Regions from separate parts of the Nocardioides scoriae genome, predicted to be linked through region 2. Evidence: predicted binding sites of a transcription regulator. Region 2 holds the regulator's gene; the other holds the start of a gene.
The links. The regulator LexA, encoded in region 2, represses DNA repair genes until DNA is damaged. The targets are predictions, from matches to a motif close to TCGAACANNTGTTCGA.
Positions count from the first base shown of each region.

Region 1: BLU55_RS00335 (DUF6504 family protein) is a predicted target of LexA. The motif match lies at 5,604-5,619, and genes of this name have one in related genera.

Region 1 covers NZ_LT629757.1:77,504-87,003, reverse strand. Annotated here, with positions in the region: gene dinB (DNA polymerase IV) at 1-186, opposite strand, end outside; gene BLU55_RS00350 (methyltransferase domain-containing protein) at 220-945, opposite strand; gene BLU55_RS00345 (DNA polymerase III subunit alpha) at 974-4,720, opposite strand; gene BLU55_RS00340 (SAV_6107 family HEPN domain-containing protein) at 4,735-5,157, opposite strand; gene BLU55_RS00335 (DUF6504 family protein) at 5,170-5,508, opposite strand; gene BLU55_RS00330 (YbaK/EbsC family protein) at 5,716-6,237, shown strand; gene BLU55_RS00325 (phytoene desaturase family protein) at 6,277-7,581, shown strand; gene metF (methylenetetrahydrofolate reductase [NAD(P)H]) at 7,586-8,473, opposite strand; gene BLU55_RS00315 (polyprenyl synthetase family protein) at 8,504-9,500, shown strand, end outside.
Region 2 covers NZ_LT629757.1:1,778,325-1,787,824, reverse strand. Annotated here, with positions in the region: gene hflX (GTPase HflX) at 1-1,143, shown strand, start outside; gene BLU55_RS08505 (DUF2207 domain-containing protein) at 1,192-2,169, shown strand; gene BLU55_RS08500 (ATP-dependent DNA helicase) at 2,179-4,218, shown strand; gene lexA (transcriptional repressor LexA) at 4,240-4,992, opposite strand; gene BLU55_RS08490 (LysM peptidoglycan-binding domain-containing protein) at 5,314-5,886, shown strand; gene BLU55_RS08485 (lysoplasmalogenase) at 6,068-6,793, opposite strand; gene BLU55_RS08480 (hypothetical protein) at 6,869-7,309, opposite strand; gene BLU55_RS19440 (DUF6318 family protein) at 7,729-8,274, opposite strand; gene BLU55_RS08475 (hypothetical protein) at 8,534-8,860, opposite strand; gene nrdR (transcriptional regulator NrdR) at 9,235-9,500, shown strand, end outside.

The DNA.
Region 1 (9,500 bases), 1.7 Mb from region 2:
GACGCCGTGGCGGCGGGCCGGGTAGTTGGCCGCCAGCACCACCCCGCGGTGTCCTCCCCCCACGATCACCGGGACGTCGTGGAGCTCGGGGCGGTCGCGGATCGCCACGGAGGCGTAGAAGGCGTCCATGTCGACGTGCAGGATCGGGCAGTCGTGCGAGCGGTCCTGCGCGCGGTCCGGGCTCACCGGAGCCGGCCCGCGGGAGGACCGGCGAGCCGGTCAGCGGGTGGCGAGCACGTGCAGCTGGCTGGCCACGGTGAGGTACTCGGGCCGCTGGGCGGCGGCCCGCTCGAGCTCGAGCAGCGCGGCGCTGGCACCGGGCTCGAGGTCCAGCAGCGAGGAGGGCACCAGGTCGGTGAAGACCCGGACGCCGTGGAAGGCCGTCGGGGTGAAGCCGCCCGCGACGAGCAGGTCGCGCAGCTCGTCGTGGGTGAAGCGCCGCTCGCCGGGGTGGGGGGTGCCGTCGTCGGTCGAGGTGAGCAGCTGCAGGGCCTGGGTGAAGTGGCCGGCCATGGCCCGGGCGAGCACGGCGGCGTGGCGCTGGCCGACCTGCAGGGAGAGGGTCGCGCCGGGGCGCAGCACCGCGGCGATCGCGGCGAGCGCGGCGGCCGGGTCCTCGACGAGGCCGAGCACCCCGTGGCACAGCACCAGGTCGACCCCGCCCTCGGGGACCGCCTCGGCGAGGGTGCCGAGGTCTCCCTGGACACCGGTGACCCGGGCCGAGACGCCCTCGTCGTGGGCGCGACGGGCAGCGGCGGCGAGGGCGTCGGGGCTGGGGTCCACGACGGTGACCTGGTGGCCGAGCCGGGCCACCCGCACGGCGAACCCGCCGGTGCCGCCGCCGATGTCGAGGACCTGGCGCTCGCCTCCCTCGAGGACCGACTGCACGGCGTCCCACACCACGGCGGTGCGGACGGCGTTGCGGCGTTCGAGGGGGCGTTCCATGGCGCCCACCCTAGGGGGTGCGGGTGGCTCATCCGGCGCTCCCGGGGCTGCGGTGCCACAGCTTGCGCGCCACCGTGCCCGTCACCACGGCGGCGCTCTCGCCGGCGGGCCGGACGTCGGCGTACGGCGACATCCGGAAGCCGCTGGTGTGCACCACCACCCGGCTGGGTCCGGTGTCGGCCCGTGCGGGGTCCGCGACGCCGGCCGGCCCGAAGCCGCGCGGCACCCGGAGCATCTCGGCGTGGACCGCGGCCATCCCCTCGGCCGTCCACAGGTCGTGCAGGGCGCCGAGGTCCCAGGCCCCGGTCGCGCGCAGCGAGACCCCACGACGGCCGGTGCGGCGCAGCACGCCGCGCACCACGACCAGCCAGCAGCCGAAGACGGTCGCGGCGTAGGGCCCCTGGGCGTCCTCGAAGAAGGTCGCGTCGACCGGGCCGGTGGAGTCGTCGAGGGTGAGGAAGACGACCCATCGGCCGGAGCGGATCGGTGGGGTCTGGGTGGCGACCTTGACCCCGGCGACCAGCAGCTCGCGACCGCTGCGGGCGCCCAGCAGGTCGGCCGAGCGGGTGGTGCCGAGGGCCGACAGGAAGTCGGCGTGGAAGTCGACCACGTGGCGGCTGGCGTCGAGCCCCAGGACGTCGAGCTCGGCGCGCACCCGGTCCGCCCCGGTCATCTCGGGCAGCCCGCTCACCTGCTGCCGGACGGGCCCGCCCAGGTCGAGGGTCAGCTGCACCGACCCGGGACCGGCCCCGGTGGACTCCTCCGGGCCCTGCCGCGACCGGGGACGCGACAGCCCGCGGGCGCGCCGCTGAGGACCGCGCGACGCCGCCCGCTGCAGCCGGTCGAGGTCCCCGACCTCGAGCAGCAGGTCGCGCCGGGTCACCCGGTCGCGCCGGCCGGTGCCGTCGGCGGCGCCGAGGCCGTAGACGCTGTCGAAGCCCCCCGCCTGCACCAGCCGCTCCACGACCGGGCGCGAGACCCGGGTGCGCTGCCAGAAGTCGGTGAGCGAGGCGTACGGCGCGCCCAGCCGCCCGGCCGTGACCCGCTGCACCTCCGCGTCGTCGATCCCGCGCACCTCGCCCAGGGCGATGCGGATGCCGTAGCCGCTGCTGCCGGTCTCGACCCCCTTCTCCACGGTGTACGCCGCGGCGCTGGCGTTGACGTCGAGCCCCAGCACCGCGATGCCGAGGTGGCGGGCGTCGTCGAGGATCAGGCGCTTGGGGTACATCCCCGGGTCGTGGGTGAGCAGCCCGGCGATGAAGTGGGCCGGGTAGTGGGCCTTGAGCCAGGCCGACTGGAAGGTGGGCAGCGCGAAGGCGGCCGCGTGGGCCTTGCAGAAGCCGAAGGAGGCGAAGGCCTCCACGACCGCCCAGATCCGCTCGACGACCGCGGGCTCGTAGCCCCGGCCCAGCGCCCGTGGCACGAACCACGCCCGGGTGGCGGCCACGCCGTCGCGGTCGCCGAGCGAGCGGCGCCGCTCGTCGCCCTCGGCGTAGCTGCACCCGGCGAAGCAGGCGATGATCTCGATCACCTGCTCGTGGAAGACCACCACCCCCCGGGTGCCGCCGAGGATGGGACGCAGGTCGTCGTGGAGGTAGTGGGGCATCCGCCAGCCCTGCTTGGCCTCCAGGTAGGGCGTGATCATGTCGCTCTTCACCGGCCCGGGCCGGAACAGCGAGATGTCGGTGATGATGTCGGCGAAGTCGTCGATGCCCGTCTTGCCGACCAGCTCGCGCTGGCCCGGCGACTCGATCTGGAAGATGCCGAGGGTCTTGGCGCTGGAGATCATGGTGTAGGTCGTCGGGTCGTCGAAGGGCACCTGCGCCTCGTCGTCGAGGTCGACGTGGTGGCCCTCGACCCGCTCGATCTCGGTGACCGCGTGGGCCATCGAGGACTGCATCCGGATGCCGAGCACGTCGAGCTTGAGCAGCCCCAGGTCCTCGACGTCGTCCTTGTCGAACTGGCTCATCGGGTAGCCGAGGGAGCTGCGCTCGACCGGGGTGCGGTCGAGCAGGGTGCGGTCGGACAGCAGCACGCCGCACGGGTGCATCGCGATGTGGCGCGGCAGCCCGTCGAGGCTCTCCACCAGCGCGAAGAACTGGTCGAAGCTGCCCCAGTCGCCGGCGGCCGCCTCCCGCGCCAGCCCGGTGGCACGCAGCTCGGGCAGGTCGCGCAGCGCCATCCGTGCGTCCCGGGAGCGGACGTGGGGGAACGACGTGGCCAGGGCACCGATCTCGCCGGGCGGCATGCCGAGCGCCGCCCCGACGTCACGGATCGCGTGGCGCACCTTGTAGGTGTCCATCATCGAGACGGTGGCGCAGCGCTCGCTGCCGTAGCGCTCGAGGATCGCGTCGTAGACCTCGAGCCGGCGGGCCGACTCCACGTCGACGTCGATGTCGGGCAGCGAGCGTCGCAGCGGGGAGAGGAAGCGCTCCATCAGCAGGCCGTGGCGGATGGGGTCGACGCCGGAGATGCCGAGCAGGTAGTTGACCAGGCTGCCCGCGCCCGAGCCCCGGGCCGCGCTGCGGATGCCGAGGTCGCGGACCATCTCGCTGACGTCGCCGACGGCGAGGAAGTAGGAGGCGTAGCCGAGCCGTCGCACGACCTCGAGCTCGTCGTCGAGCCGCTTCCAGATCCGCTGCCGGGGTGCGTCCGCGAAGCGCCACCCGATGGCTCCCTCGCAGCGGCGCCGCAGCACGGCGTCGGCCGGCGCCTCGGCCCCCACCCGGGCCGGGACGTCGGTGGTCGAGAGCTCGAGCTCGGGGAAGTGCACCTCCCCCAGGCCGAGGTCGGAGCGCGGGTCCAGGACGCACTGGTCGGCCACCGCCCGGGTGGCCGCGAGCAGCCCGGAGGCGCCGCGCGCCGCGCCTTCGAGGCCTGCGTGGCGGCAGATCTCCTCGGCCACCTCGTGCATCTGCTTGCCCGACTTCACGAAGCCCTCGGCGTTGCGGCGGTCGAGGTGGCGCAGGTCCATCGGCACCAGGCGACGGGTCGCGTCGAGCACGTCGACGGTCGGGGCGTCGAGCCGGTCGGCGAAGCGGACCGCGTTGGTCAGCACCACCGGCACCCGCCCGGTCGCCGTGCCGGGGGCGGCACCGACCCCGCGGGCGGCCCCCCGACCGGACGCCAGTCCCAGCATCCGGGCGGCGTGGGAGGAGGTGCCGGGGCCGTCGCCGCGCAGCCGGTGGGAGACCAGCTCGACGACCAGCTGCTCGGGACCGACGAGGTCGAGCCAGTGGCGCAGCACCAGGACACCGAGGTCGTCGCGGCGCCGGGTGGCGGCCACGCCGAGCTCGGAGGTCGGCCCCAGCAGCACCCGGACCGGACGTCCGGCGACGTGCGCGGCGAGCAGCGCCGGGGTGCACACCGGGGTCCCCCGCTCCTGGGCGGCGTGGGCCGCCGAGACCAGCCGGCACACCGCCGCCCAGCCCGCCCGGCCGGAGGCCAGCAGCGTCACCCGGGGCAGCCGGGCGTCGCGGGTGGCGCCGCCGCGCACCGGCGTGCGGGGCCGCACGGGCCGCTCCTCGCGGGTGCCCGGCCGCAGCAGCACCCCGGACGGGGCCACGGCCAGGTCCACCCCGAGGATCGGGCGCACCTGCGCCGCCATCGCCGCCTTGGCGAACCGGACCGCGCCGTAGGTGCCGTCGCGGTCGGTCAGGGCCAGGGCGTCCATCTCCTGCTCCGCCGCGCGCTCCACCAGGACGTGGGGGTGCGAGGCGCCGTAGCGCAGGGAGAAGCCGGAGGCGACGTGCAGGTGCACGAAGGGGTCGGGCACGCGAGCCTCGCGTCTCAGGCGACGCGGATCGGGGCGTGCTCGGTGAGCCCGAGCGCGGTCTCCACCAGGGCCAGGAACCGGTCGGCGTCGCGGACCAGGTCGTCGGCCTCGCGCTCGGTCACGGCCCGCCGCGACCCCGCCTCGGCGGCGGCGCGCTTGGCGGCCCCCGCGGCGAAGAAGCTGGCCCACTCGCTGAGCTCGGGGGCCACCTCGGCGAGCAGCACCCAGGCGTTCTTCTGGGGACGTCGTCCCGTCGCGGTCGGGCGGGCCCGGGCGGCGAGCAGGGCAGCGGTCGCCCGCAGCGCCGAGACGTGGGCCTGGGCGTAGCGCTCGGGGACGTCGGTGCTGGTGATCGCCTCGCGCAGCGAGGTCGCCGCCCGGTCGAGGTAGGCGTGCGTGGCGGCCGGCAGGAAGGCCGGGGTGGCGAACGTCGTCATCTCCGGTCCCCCTCAGTCCATCGCCCGGACGAGCTGCCAGCTGCCGTCGGCCCAGCTGAAGACCAGGTCGAACACCCCGAACCCCGGGTCGGACCCGGCGGTGCGGGCGGCGGCGACGCGGCCCCGGGCCGCGGTCACCCGCCACACCTCCTGCTCGCGCAGCAGGTCGGATCCGGCCAGCGCCACCGCGCCGCCCTCGTCCCGCGCGGCCGGCCGGGACCACCAGGCCCCGGTCTCGACCCAGTGGGCCACCACCTCGCGCACCTGCCAGAGCCGTCCCCTCCACAGGAACTGCTCGGGGTCCTCGGTCGCGCCCTTGCGCACCTCCACCGGGTCGTCGTAACGCCGCACGTCGTGCTCCTCGTGTCGTCTCGCAGCCGTTCGACCCGCTGTCGGTGCCCCGGTGGAGGATGGGGGTCGAGGTCACCCCCCACCGGGGCAGTTGTTCGAACACGTGTTCGAACACCTTCAAGGTACACCTCCCCTCCGACAGCCCGTCAAGCCTCTGCGCGGCGAGGCCGGGACCTGCTCCCGCACCGCCCGGTACGGTGCCGTCGCATGAGCGACCACCCCTCCATCGCCCGCTTCCGCGCCGAGCTCGAGGCCCGGGGCGGCACCGGCGAGGTCCGCGTGCTGCCCGAGTCGGTCCACACCGCCGCGCTCGCCGCCGAGGCCCTGGGCTGCGAGGTCGGGGCGATCGCCAACAGCCTGCTGTTCGCGGTCCCCGCCCAGGACCCCCGCACGACCGGGGACCCCGACGGCACCGCGGACACCCCGCTGCTGCTGCTCACCAGCGGCGCGCACCGGGTCGACACCGCCGCGGTCGCCCGGCGGATCGGGGTGCCGGCGCTGCGCCGCGCCTCCCCCGAGTTCGTGCGGCGCCACACCGGCCAGGTGATCGGCGGTGTCTCCCCGATCGCCCACCCGGCGCCGGTGCCGACGTACCTCGACCCCTGGCTGCGGCGGCACCCCGTGGTCTGGGCCGCGGCCGGCCACCCCGCCGCGGTCTTCAGCACCACGGTCGAGGAGCTGCAGCGGATGACGGGAGCCGTCGAGGTCGACGTGGAGCCGGCCACCTAGGCGCCTGGGCACCACCACGCGGCCCCTAGGGTGACCGCCATGGCGCGGGTGGTGGTGGTCGGGGGCGGGTACGCCGGGCTCGCGAGCGCCGTCCGCCTGGCCAAGCTCGGCCACGACGTCACCCTGCTCGAGGCCGGCGACCGGCTCGGCGGCGCCCTCGGCCGGGTCGAGCGCGAGGGCTTCACCTGGGACGCCGGGCCCACCCACACGATGCTGCCCGCGGTGGTGCGCGACCTGTTCCGCAAGTCCGGCCGACCGCTGGAGCGCGAGCTCGACCTCGTGCCGGTGACACCGCTGCGCCGCCACGTCTTCGGCGACGGCTCGCAGGTCGACCTGCCCACCGGCCGGGGCGACCAGATGGCGGCGCTCGACGCCGCCCTCGGGTCGGGCTCCGGCGCTGCATGGTCGGCGTACGTCGACGCCTTCGCCGACGACTGGGACGCGCTGCGCCGCGACTGGTTCGAGCGGCCCTGGTCGCCCGAGCTCGCCGGCGAGCACGCCCGGGCCCTGCTCGGCACGCGGCTGACGCTGCACAAGGTGCTGCGGCGCTCCTTCAAGGACGAGCGGCTGCGCCTGGTGGCGGGCTTCGGCGCCACCCTCGAGGGGCACGACCTGCGCAACGTGCCGGCCTGGGTGGGGCTGTGGAGCTACGTCGAGCAGAACTTCGGGCTCTGGACCTCCCCGGGCGGCATGGCCGACGTCGCCGACGCGCTCGTCGCCCGGCTCCGCACCCGGCGCGTGGCCGTCGAGCTGTCCACCCCGGTGGTCGACCTCGAGGTGCGCGAGGGTCGGGTCGCGGGGGTGCGCACCACCTCCGGCACCGTGGACGCCGACGTGGTCGTGGTCGCCGCGGACCCCCGGCAGCTGCCGACCCTGGCCACCCACGTCCGGCGCACGATGCCGGCCATCCCACCGGTCCTGGCCCACCTCGGCGTGGTGGGCCCGGTCCCCGACCTGCCCCACGAGGTCGTCCTGCACGGCGACCCCCTGCTGGTGCTGCGGACCACCGGCGGCACCGCGCCCGACGGCGCCCACGCCTGGACCGTGCTGGGACGCGGTGCGCTCAGCGAGGACGTCGTCACGGCGCTCGCCCGGGCCGGGGTGCGCGTGCGCGACCAGGTCGAGGTCCGCGTCGACCGCTCGCCCCTGGAGCAGGTCACCACGTGGGGCGGGTCGCCGTACGGCGTGCTGTGGCAGGGCCGCAGCACGGTCGCCCGTCGCCTGGGCCCGCGCACCCCGGTGCCGGGCGTGTACGTCGCAGGCGCCAGCGCGACCCCCGGCGCCGGACTGCCCAGCGTCGGCCTCTCGGCCGCCCTGGTCGCCCAGGTCGTCGGTCCGGCCTGACCGGTCAGGCGCTGAGCGACAGCGCGGCCCAGATCTCGCGCGTGGCCCGGGAGCGGTTGAGCGTGTAGAAGTGCAGGCCGGGGGCGCCGCCGGCGAGCAGGTCGTCGCACAGCTCGGTGGCGATCGCGATGCCCTCGGCGCGCACCGCGGCGGGGTCGTCGGCGTGGGGCCGGATCCGGGCCTCGACCTCGGCCGGGATGTCACGGCCCGAGAGCTCGACCATCTTGGCCATCGAGGTCAGGCCGAGGATGGGCATGATGCCGGGCACGATCGGGAAGGTGACGCCGGCGTCCCGGGCCCGCTCGACGAGCCCGAGGTAGTCGGAGGCCCGCAGCACCATCTCGGTGACGGCGAACTCCGCCCCGGCGTCCTGCTTGGCCTTGAGCACGGCGACGTCGTCGTCGAGCGACGCCGCGTCGCGGTGGCCCTCGGGGAAGGCCGCGACACCGACGCACAGCTCGCTGCGGGCCCGGACCAGGGACACCAGGTCGGAGGCGTGGTCGACCCCGCCCTCGGTGCGCTCCCACGGGGTGCCCGGCCCGCCCGGCGGGTCGCCGCGCAGCGCCAGCACGTTGCGCACACCGGCGTCCTCGAGCGAGCCGAGGATGCGCTCGAGCTCGGTGGTGGTGTGCCCGATGCAGGTCAGGTGGGCCATCGGCAGGAGCGTGGTCTCCCGCGCGATCCGGCCGGTGATGGCCAGGGTGCGGTCACGGGTGGTGCCACCGGCGCCGTAGGTCACCGAGACGAAGGTCGGCCGCAGCGGCTCGAGCTCGCTGATGGAGCGCCACAGGACCTCCTCGCCGGCGGCGTCCTTCGGCGGGAAGAACTCGAAGGAGAAGGACCGGTCGCCGCTCGCGAGCAGATCGCCGATGCGCACAGGGGTGCCGGGCATGTCTCGAGGATACGGGGCTAGGGTCGCCCGATGAGCGCGCTGCACGCACGGTGGGACGCCGCCGCCTTCCGGTCGGACCTGGAGTCCACGCTCATCGGGTTCGTCGACGAGCAGGCCTCGTGGTTGACCGAGCTGGGGCCCGACGCGGACCGCCTCGTGGGCCACGCCCGCACCAGCGTCACCGGCGGCAAGCGCCTCCGGGCGGCCTTCGGCTGGTGGGGACACCACGCCGTCGCCGGCGCGCCCGCCGACGAGGACCGCGAGGCCCTGGTCCGGGCGTGCGGGGCACTCGAGCTGCTCCACGCCAGCGCCCTGGTCCACGACGACCTCATGGACGCCTCCGACACCCGCCGGGGCCACCCCTCGACGCACCGCGCGTTCGAGCAGCAGCACCGCGCCGACGGCTGGACCGGCAGCGCGCAGGAGTACGGCTCCGCCGCCGCGATCCTGCTCGGCGACCTGCTGCTCAGCTGGTCCGACGAGCTGCTCCGCACCTGTGGCCTGCCCGCCGAGCGGGTGCTGGACGCGCTGCGGTTCTTCGACCTCACCCGCAGCGAGGTCGTCACGGGCCAGTTCCTCGACGTGTCCGCCCAGGCCCGCGGCCGGGCCGACGTCGACACCGCGATGACCGTGCTGCGCTACAAGTCGGCGAAGTACTCCGTCGAGCGGCCCCTGCACGTCGGGGCGGCCCTCGGCGGGGCCGATGCCGACCAGGTCCGGGCGCTGACCCGCTTCGGGCTGCCGCTGGGCGAGGCGTTCCAGCTGCGCGACGACGTCCTCGGCGTCTTCGGCGATCCCGGGGCCACGGGCAAGCCCGCCGGCGACGACCTCGTGGAGGGCAAGCGCACCGTGCTGGTCGCCCTCGCCCTGGACGCGCTGCCGGCCGCACCCGCGCGGGTGCTCGACGAGGCGCTGGGCACCCCCCTCGACGGCGCCGCGGTCGACCGGCTGCGCGAGCTGATCCGCTCCAGCGGCGCGCTCGACCAGCTCGAGTCCGTGATCGAGCACCTGACCGGCACCGCGCTGG
Region 2 (9,500 bases):
GACAGCCCGGACCCCGCGACGTACGTCGGCCGCGGCAAGGTGGAGGGCCTCGCCGAGATCGTCAAGGCGACCGGCGCCGACACCGTCATCTGCGACGGCGAGCTCGCCCCCAGCCAGCTGCGCAACCTCGAGGACAAGGTCAAGGTCAAGGTCGTCGACCGGACCGCCCTCATCCTCGACATCTTCGCCCAGCACGCGAAGTCGCGCGAGGGCCAGGCCCAGGTCGAGCTGGCGCAGCTGAGCTACATGAAGCAGCGGCTGCGCGGCTGGGGCGGCAACCTGTCGCGCCAGGCGGGTGGCCGGGTCGCCGGCGGTGCCGGCATCGGTGGCCGCGGACCCGGTGAGACCAAGATCGAGACCGACCGCCGCCGCATCAACACCAAGATCGCCAAGCTGCGGCGCGACCTGTCGCACATGAAGAAGACCCGCGACACCAAGCGCTCGGGCCGCAAGCGCCACGAGATCCCCAGCGTCGCGATCGCGGGCTACACCAACGCCGGCAAGTCCTCGCTGCTCAACCGCCTCACCGACGCCGGCGTCCTGGTCGAGGACGCGCTCTTCGCGACCCTGGACCCGACCACCCGCCGCACCGAGACCAGCGACGGCCGCGTCTACACCATGAGCGACACCGTCGGGTTCGTGCGCCACCTGCCCCACCAGCTGGTCGAGGCGTTCCGCTCGACGCTGGAGGAGGTCGCCGACGCCGACCTCGTCGTCCACGTCGTCGACGGCTCGCACCCCGACCCCGAGGGCCAGCTCGCGGCGGTCCGCGCCGTGCTCGCCGACATCGGCGCCGACAAGGTGCCCGAGCTGGTGGCCATCAACAAGGCCGACGTCGCCGACCCCCTGGTCATCGCCCGGCTCAAGCAGCGCGAGCCCCACTCCGTGGTCGTCTCCGCCCACACCGGCGAGGGCATCGCCGAGGCGTTGGAGGCCATCGAGGGCGAGCTGCCCACCCCGGCCGTCGAGGTCTCGGTGCTGCTGCCCTACGACCGCGGCGACCTGCTCTCCAAGGTGCACGAGCACGGCGAGGTGCTGGCGCTCGAGCACACCGGCGACGGCACCGTGCTGCAGGCCCGGGTCAACGAGGTGCTGGCCGGCGAGCTCGCGGCGTACGCCCCCGGAGCGGTGTCGGGCGCCTAGCCTGGCGCCTGTGCCCCACGACCCCACCCTCCCCGTGAGCCACCGGTCGTGAGGTCGGTGCTGCGCGGGGCGGCCGCGCTGCTGCTCGTGGGGCTGGTGCTGCTGCCCCTGCTGCGGACCGGCGACCCGGTGCCGGAGGCGCTGCGGGGCGCGACCGTGACCGACTACCGGGCGGCGTACGAGCTGGACGGGCGCGGCACCCTCAGCGCGGCCGAGACCCTCCGGGTCAGCCTCGGGGCGCCCCGGGCCGGCCTGGTCCGGGTCTTCGACCTCGCCGACCCGGGTGACGGCCGCGTGCGTCGGCTGCCGAGCGAGGTCACCGTCACCCGCGACGGGCAGGTCGAGGAGGTCGCGCTCGAGCGCACCGGGTCGACGTTGGTGGTGCGGGCGGGTGACCACGACCGGGAGCTGGGTGGCGAGCACGTCTACGTGCTGCGCTGGAGGATGCCCGGCGTGCTCGTCCCGGCCTCGGAGACCGACGACCGGGCCCGGCTGCGCCTCGACGCGCTGCCTGCGGGCTGGGGGATGCCGGTGCTGCGCTCGCGGCTCAGCGTCGACCTGCCCGGCCGTCCGGAAGCGGTGACCTGCCGCGTCGGCGACCGGGCCTGCCGGCCGCGGATCGGTGGCGCGGGCGTCGTCGTGACGACCGGGCGGCTCGACGCGGGTACGCCGGTGCGGCTCGACGCGGTCCTCGGCTCGCGCAGTCCGGAGGTCGAGCGGCTGCCGTGGCCGCTGCGGGTCACCCCCGTGCTCGGCGACCGCTGGTGGCCGCCGCTGCTCGTGCTCGTGCTCGCCGCGCTGGCAGCGTGGGCCGGGGTCCGGCTGGCCTCGCGACCGCGCGTGCGCCGGGCCCGGCTGGTGGTCCTGGGGGCCGTCCTGGCCACGGGCCTGGCCCTGGTGCTGGCGCCCTGGAGCCTGCTGGCGCTGGTCCCGGGCGGGCTGGCCCTGGGCTCGCTGCCGCTGCTGCTGCCGGCCCCGTCCACAGCCGGGGAGGGCCCGGGACGCCAGGCGCCCGCCGCGACATAGGGTGCTGCGGTGGTCGAGCAGCCGGAGGTCGGGACGAGCCGGGCGGCCGCCGACCCGGATGTCGCCGAGGTCCTCGCCGCTGCCGTGGCCGCGCTGGGAGGGCAGGAGCGCGCCGGTCAGGTCACCATGGCCGAGTCGGTGGCGCGGGCCCTGGAGACCGGGCGTCACCTGTTGGTGCAGGCCGGCACCGGCACCGGCAAGTCGCTCGGCTACCTGGTCCCCGCCCTGCTGCACGGCGACCGGGTGGTGGTCGCGACGGCCACCCTGGCGCTGCAGCACCAGCTCGTCGAGCGGGACCTGCCGGCGCTGACCGCGGCGGTGGGTGATCGGCTCGGGGCCGGTGACTCGTCGTTCGCGGTGCTCAAGGGCCGGTCCAACTACGCCTGCCTGCACCGCGTCCGCGAGGGCGTGCCCGACGACCAGGGGGCGCTCATCGACGCCGCCGACGTGGTCGAGGGCTCGCTGGGGGCCGAGGTGCTGGCGCTGCGCGAGTGGGTCGAGGACGAGGCCCGCGAGGGCGGCACGGGGGAGCGCGACCACGCCCCGCGCCACACCGACCGGGTGTGGCGCCAGGTCAGCGTCAGCCACCGCGAGTGCCTGGGTGCCTCCCGGTGTCCCTTCGGCCAGGAGTGCTTCGCCGAGCTGGCGCGCGAGCGGGCCCAGCGCGCCCGCGTGATCGTCACCAACCACTCGCTGCTCGCCATCGACGCCATCGAGGGCATCCCGATGATCCCGGCGTACGACGCGGTGGTGGTCGACGAGGCCCACGAGCTGGTGTCGCGGGTGACGCAGGCAGCCACCGACGAGCTGTCGGTGGGGGAGGTGGAGCGGACCTCGCGCCGCGCGGCCCGCTACGTCGAGGGCAGCCAGGCCGACGACCTCGGCGACGCCGCCGAGGCGCTGCTCGACGCCCTCGTCGAGGCGCCCGTGGGCCGGCTCGACGCCGTCCCGCAGGTGCTCGGCGACGCGCTGGCCCTGGTCCGCGACGCCGCGCGGGCCCTGATCAGCGCGCTGCCCAAGGAGCCCGCCATCGGCTCCGGCGAGCCCGCCGACCCGGGCGCCGCGCAGGCCAAGGGGTGGGCGCAGGAGCTGTTCGCCACCGCCGAGCGGATGGCTGCGGGCTCGGACCGCGACGTGCTGTGGGTCAGCGAGCGCGACCGGGTCCGCGGGGGTCACATGCTCCACGTGGCTCCGCTCGACGTGGCCCTGCCGATGCGCCAGGGACTGCTGGCCGAGAAGACGGCCGTCTTCACCTCGGCGACGCTGCGCCTGGGGGGCGACTTCGACGCCGTCGCCGGCTCGCTGGGACTGTGGGCCAAGGAGCGGGTGACGGCCGAGACGCCGGTCCCGGAGACGCGCGACGAGGACGACCTGACCCAGTCGTGGGAGGGCCTGGACGTCGGCTCGCCCTTCGACTACCGCCGGCAGTCGATCCTCTACGTCGCCCGCCACCTGCCCCAGCCGGGCCGCGACGGCCTGACGCAGCGCCACCTCGACGAGATCGCCGAGCTGGTCGACGCGGCCGACGGCCGCACCCTGGGGCTGTTCTCCAGCCGGCGGGCGGCCGAGGCCGCTGCGGAGCACGTGCGCGAGGTGCTGCCCCACCTGACGACGTTGGCGCAGGGCGACGCGCAGCTGCCCGAGCTCGCGCGGCAGTTCGTCGGCGACCCCCACACCAACCTGTTCGGGACCCTCAGCCTGTGGCAGGGGCTCGACGTGCCGGGGGACACCTGCCAGCTGGTGCTCATCGACCGGGTGCCGTTCCCGCGACCCGACGACCCGCTGATGTCGGCGCGCCAGCGGGCGGTCGACCAGCGCGGCGGCAACGGCTTCATGTCGGTGGCGGCCACGCACGCGGCGCTGCTGCTGGCGCAGGGCGCCGGCCGGCTGATCCGCACCACGACCGATCGGGGCGTGGTGGCCTGCCTCGACCCGCGACTGGTGACCGCGCGCTACGGCGGCTTTCTGCGGGCGAGCCTGCCCCCGATGTGGCAGACCGAGGACCCGGCGGTGGTGCGCCAGGCGCTGCAGCGGCTCAGCGGGGGCTGAGGCCCCCGCCGAGCAGACGGCTCACATGCGGCGCAGGACCGCGGTGACCTTGCCCAGGATCGTGGCGTAGGTGCCGTCGATGGGGTCGTAGGCCTCGTTGTGGGGCATCAGCCAGACCTTGCCGTCCTTCTTCTGGAAGGTCTTGACGGTGGCCTCGCCGTCGAGCATCGCCGCGACGACCTCGCCGTTCTCGGCGGTCGGCTGCTGGCGCACCACGACGTAGTCGCCGTTGCAGATCGCCGCGTCGACCATCGAGTCGCCCGAGACCTCGAGCAGGAACAGGGTGCCGTCGCCGACCAGCGACTTGGGCAGCGGGAAGATGTCCTCGACCCGCTCCTCGGCCAGGATCGGTCCGCCGGCGGCGATCCGCCCCACCATCGGGACCATCGTGGCCGTCGGCATGGCGTCGCCGGAGCCCGTGGGGTCGTAGGGGGACTCGTCGGCGCTGGCGATCGCCCGGCGCGCGGCCATCAGCTCGGGGATGAAGACCTCGAGCGCGCGCGGCCGGTTGGGGTCGCGCTTGATGAAGCCCTTCTGCTCCAGGACCCGCAGCTGGTGGGCGACGCTGGAGGAGCTCGTCAGGCCCACCAGGGTGCCGATCTCGCGGATGCTCGGCGGGTAGCCGCGCTTCTCGATCGACTCGCGCAGGGTGTTGAGGATGCGCTGCTGACGCGGCGTCAGTCCGGTCACGTCGGGCGCGGCGTCGGGGAGCTCCGAGACCGTGCCGCGGGTCGTGGTCTCGGTCTTCTTGCTGTCTGAGTCGCGCGTCGCCATGCAGGCAACGTAGTCCAGCAGGCGGCGGCACTTCAAACACCTGTTCGAAGTGCGTGTCGCGGCGCGTCGTCGGCGTGTCGCGTGATCCGTGGGGTGGGTGTGACGCACGAGGCGAACATTTGTTCGAGGAATGCTTGTGCGGCTCGAACACCTGCTCTAACGTCGTACACGTGTTCGATCGAACGTCTCTTCGAACCCGACGACGCCGAAGTGCTCCAGAGGCTGTCAGAGGTCGCCGCTAGACATGGTCCAGCACACAGCAGGGGTCGCCACCCACGTCGGGTCACGAGGACCCGGCACTTCCCCGAAAGAGGTTGATCGATGAGCACGCTGAGCATTGCCCCCGAGGTCGTCCCCACGTCCGGCACGACGGTCCGTCGCGCCGCCACGTCGCGGCACCTCCTTTCGGTCCCGTCCTTCGACTTCGCCTCGCCCGTCGAGGCCATCGGCCTCGAGCCGGCCGCCCGCGAGGTGGCCCCGGAGCTGCGCGTGGCCCCCGCCCCGGTGCCGCCGGTCGCCCTGGTCCCGGCCCAGCGCCACCCCGCGGTGGCCCCGGCCGCCGCCGCGGTCTCCCGGCACGCGGTGCGCCCGGCGCGGGCCGCCGTGCGCCTGACCCGCCGCGGTCGCGCCGTCATCACCCTCACCTTCGTCGGCATCGCCGTGGCCGCGCTCGTCACCCTCGGCGGCGGCTGGGCCGTGGCCAGCCTCGGTGGCGGCACCGCCGAGCCCGTGCGGACCGTCCAGGTCCAGCCCGGCGACACCCTCTACGACATCGCCAGCGACGTGGCCGCCCCCGGTCACGTCCGCGAGATGGTCTACGAGATCAAGGCCCTCAACGACCTGCCCTCCTCCACGATCTCCGAGGGCCAGAAGCTCGCCGTCCCCCGCGGCTGAGTCACCGGCCCGTCCGCCACGGGCCGCCATGACGTGCGACGACCTCTTCGACCCGGGTCGCCGCACGGGGGAAGAGACGGGGTGGGACCGCGCTGCGGTCCCACCCCGTTCGTCTGTCCTGGGGCCGCTGATTACCCGGACGTCCGGGTAATCAGTCACTTGGCGGGTGTTGCAACAGCCGTCAGGTAGCTGAAAAGGACGTCCAGTGGTGCCGAGCCGACGATGTCGTCGAACGGGCGGCCCCCTCGCTGAGCATCAACTGGGCCAACGTGTACGTCGCCATCACGGCCGACTCCAAGGCCGGGGGAGCGTCGTCCAGCACGAACGACCGCAGCGCGAGCAGCGTGTCCGACACGAGGAACGTCCAGCCGCCGGCCGCGAGCAGGCGTCGCGCGTCGACGGGCAGATCCGGGTCGAGGTGGGTGGTGGCGCCGGCGAGGACGGCGAGCAGCGCGGCGTACGCGAGGACGGGCGGGCCGAGCTCGGGCTGACGTCGGTGCGCGGCGTAGGCCAGGGGCGGTGCGGACACGACCCAGGTGGCGAGCGCGGCTCGCAGGCCGGGTGCCTGCCACAACGGTCGCGCGGCTCGCACCTGGTGCAGGCCGGCGAGGTACGCCGCGTGGCCGGCCGCAAAGCTGGCCATCCCCGCCAGGAACGGCGAGGTGCCCTTGCCGAGCAGGGCGACGTCCCCTCCCCACCCGCCGACCTGGGCCGCCAGCGTGGCAGTGCGCAGGGGCGACCCGGTGGCCCGGGGGTCGGTGGCGAGTGACGTGGCCAGCACGGGCATCAGCAACGGCTTGGTCCACCGGCGGGCTCCGACGTGGTCCGAGCGGCCGGCGAGCCAGGTGTCCAGCGACGCGACCGCCAGGTAGGCCAGCCGGGCACGGTGCGAGGTCCTGGTCGTCACGGGAGCAGTGTGGCCCCGCGAACCGCGCGGGACCAGCGCCGCGGAGCCCGTGGTCGGGCGCTGGTCAGCACGTCCTCAGCGCTGGCCCGACAGCGCCGGGCTGGCCTCGGCCACACGGAGCGGCGTCTGCGGCCCGGTCGTGGTGACGGTCCCGTCGACAGGCCGCAGCGGCCCGCCGTTGAGCGACCACTGCGCCGTCCAGGTGACCGTCACGCGGTGCTCGACGGTGACGCGGGCGTCGGCGTACCGGTGCACCACGTCCTTGCTCGGGTACGCCGCCCCCGGCGTCCTCGTCGTGCTGGTCGTCCCGTCGCCGTGGTCCCACACGAACGTGCTGGGCTCGATCTCCAGCCGGACGTCCTGCCCCAGCAGCGTGAGCTCGCGCGTCAGCGGCTCGGCCTGCGTGAAGAAGATGGTGTCGAAGTTGATGAGCGTCTTGTCGGCCGGCTGGCTCTGCGCCCGCAGCTCCGGCAGCGGGATCCTCCGGAACGCCGCCAGCACCATCGCATCGGTCACCTGGGGCGGGGGAGGGGCGGCGGCATTCGCCGCGGGAGCTGGCTCACCTGCTCCGGTGCACACGAAGCCCAGTGGGGTCTCACCAGCGGGGCTGATCTGCCACTGTCGGTACTGGGTGCTTCCCGGCGGACAAGTGTTGGGGCAGACGCCCGCGCCCGTGGCGGGATTCCCGACTCCTGAGTCGCAGGGGTTTCGGTAGTCATAGGTCACTATGGGCTGGCTGCTGTTCATCGCTGGCCTTTGCGCCCTTGAGATCTGAGGTGAAGCAGGGTTCTGCGAATCGATCAGTGATTGCTGCTTGGCCTCCTTGGTCCACGTTTCAAACGTGTTCGCCGGGCCTGGACGGACGTCCGTGTCGGCGGATGCAACTGGACAACATGCGAAGAGGAGCAGTGCCGTGATGTAGAGGAGTCGGCGCATCATGCTTCGGGATCCAAGGCTCCTACGCGCCACTCGCCGGCGATCCAACGAAGCTGAAAGGCCTTGAGAACGCGTTGTCCCCCTGGGGCCTTCTGAGTTGGGCTTCCAGCCTTGGGCTTGTACTCCTGAGGGGAATAGGCGACCCCTGCATCGATATATGCGATGTCACCCTGGATCGAATAGAACTTGAGGTAGCTCGGCTTCCACGCGCCGCCGCGGATGTATCCGCCTGACTTGTAAGTACGCTCGATTCCCCGCGCGATGGCCTCGCACTTAGTGCACTCGTCGGTGAACGTCTGTCGAAAGTTCGACACATCTCCGCTGTCCCCAGCGAAGGCCATGCTGGCCAAGAAGTAGGCGACCGTTGCTTTGGCGCCCGATTCAGACTTGGTCGACAGGCCTGCTGGAGGGGTCGGGGCCGCAGGCTCGGGGGTGGCGGTCTCCGTGGGGGGCGACGGCGTGGGCGCCGGGGCGGCCTCGGGAGGGCTCCCGCCGCACCCCGCGAGCACGGCCAGCGACACCACGCTCGTCACACTGGTCACCACGCGGCTCAGTCGACGCATCCTTCACCTCAACAGCTAGTCCCGAGAACGTCGAGACGGTATCTACCCAGGTCAGGGCGTCGCCACACCATCTTCCCGACCTGTGGACAACCTCGCGGGCGCAGCGTGCGGACAGACGATCAGTTCGCGGCCGGCGGCCGCTGGGCCACGCCTGGAGGGGCACCGGACGTGCCGAGCTGATCGTCGTCCGGCACGCTGACGACCGACCAGCAGCCAGCAGCCCGCAGCAGGGGCCTGGTCCTCAGCGCTCGAGCCGGCGGCGGCCGACCACGCGGGCGGGGGAGCGCGCCGCGGACCGCAGCCGGACGCCGAGCAGCAGCGCCGCGAGGAGCGAGGCGACCGCGCCGAGGAGGGCCACCACCAGGACCAGCCACGGGCTGCCGTCCCCGGCACGCAGCTCGCGACCGAGGTCGATGCAGACCGCGACGAGGACGAGCCACGCCGCGAGGGCCGCGAGGCATCCGAGGCCCAGCAGGGCGAGCCGGCGACGTCGCCGGCCGGCGCCCGGGCCGGGCTCGGCAGGGCGCCGGGTGCGCTCGGTGGCGCGGTGCCGCGCGGTGTCGCTCACGGCAGCCAGTGTGGTGGCTGACACTCCGTCGCGGTCCACAACCCCAGAACCGGGTGTGGAGGAGACGTCCGCACGGGTGACCTGGAGGTGGACACGCGGTGGACTACCGGACGCGCGCACCGAATTTCGAGACGGATCGCGGCGCTGACCTGCACGGATGACGGAACACGCCACAACCACCCAGATCGACACGCCGCGGTTGGTTGCACGGCGTCGGCGGCGCGGTCTACGGTTCACTACATCTAGTAGTTACACGGATGTAGTTATCCACATCTAGTCCCACAGGGCGGGTCGGGTTACTCACAGGGAACCCCCGTCGTCCACACGGAATCCACAGGCCTGACCACAGGTTGAACCCTCGAGAGGAGGGCCCGATGCACTGTCCCTTCTGTCGCAGCACCGACACCCGGGTCCTCGACTCGCGCGTCGCCGAGGACGGCACGGCGATTCGTCGCCGCCGCACCTGCCCGACCTGCGAGAAGCGGTTCTCCACGGTCGAGCAGATGCAGCTGGTGGTCTGCAAGCGCAGCGGGGCCACCGAGCCGTTCACCCGCGACAAGGCCGTCGCCGGGGTCCGCAAGGCCTGCAAGGGCCGCCCGGTCTCCGAGGGCGACCTCGCCCGGCTGGGCCAGGTCGTCGA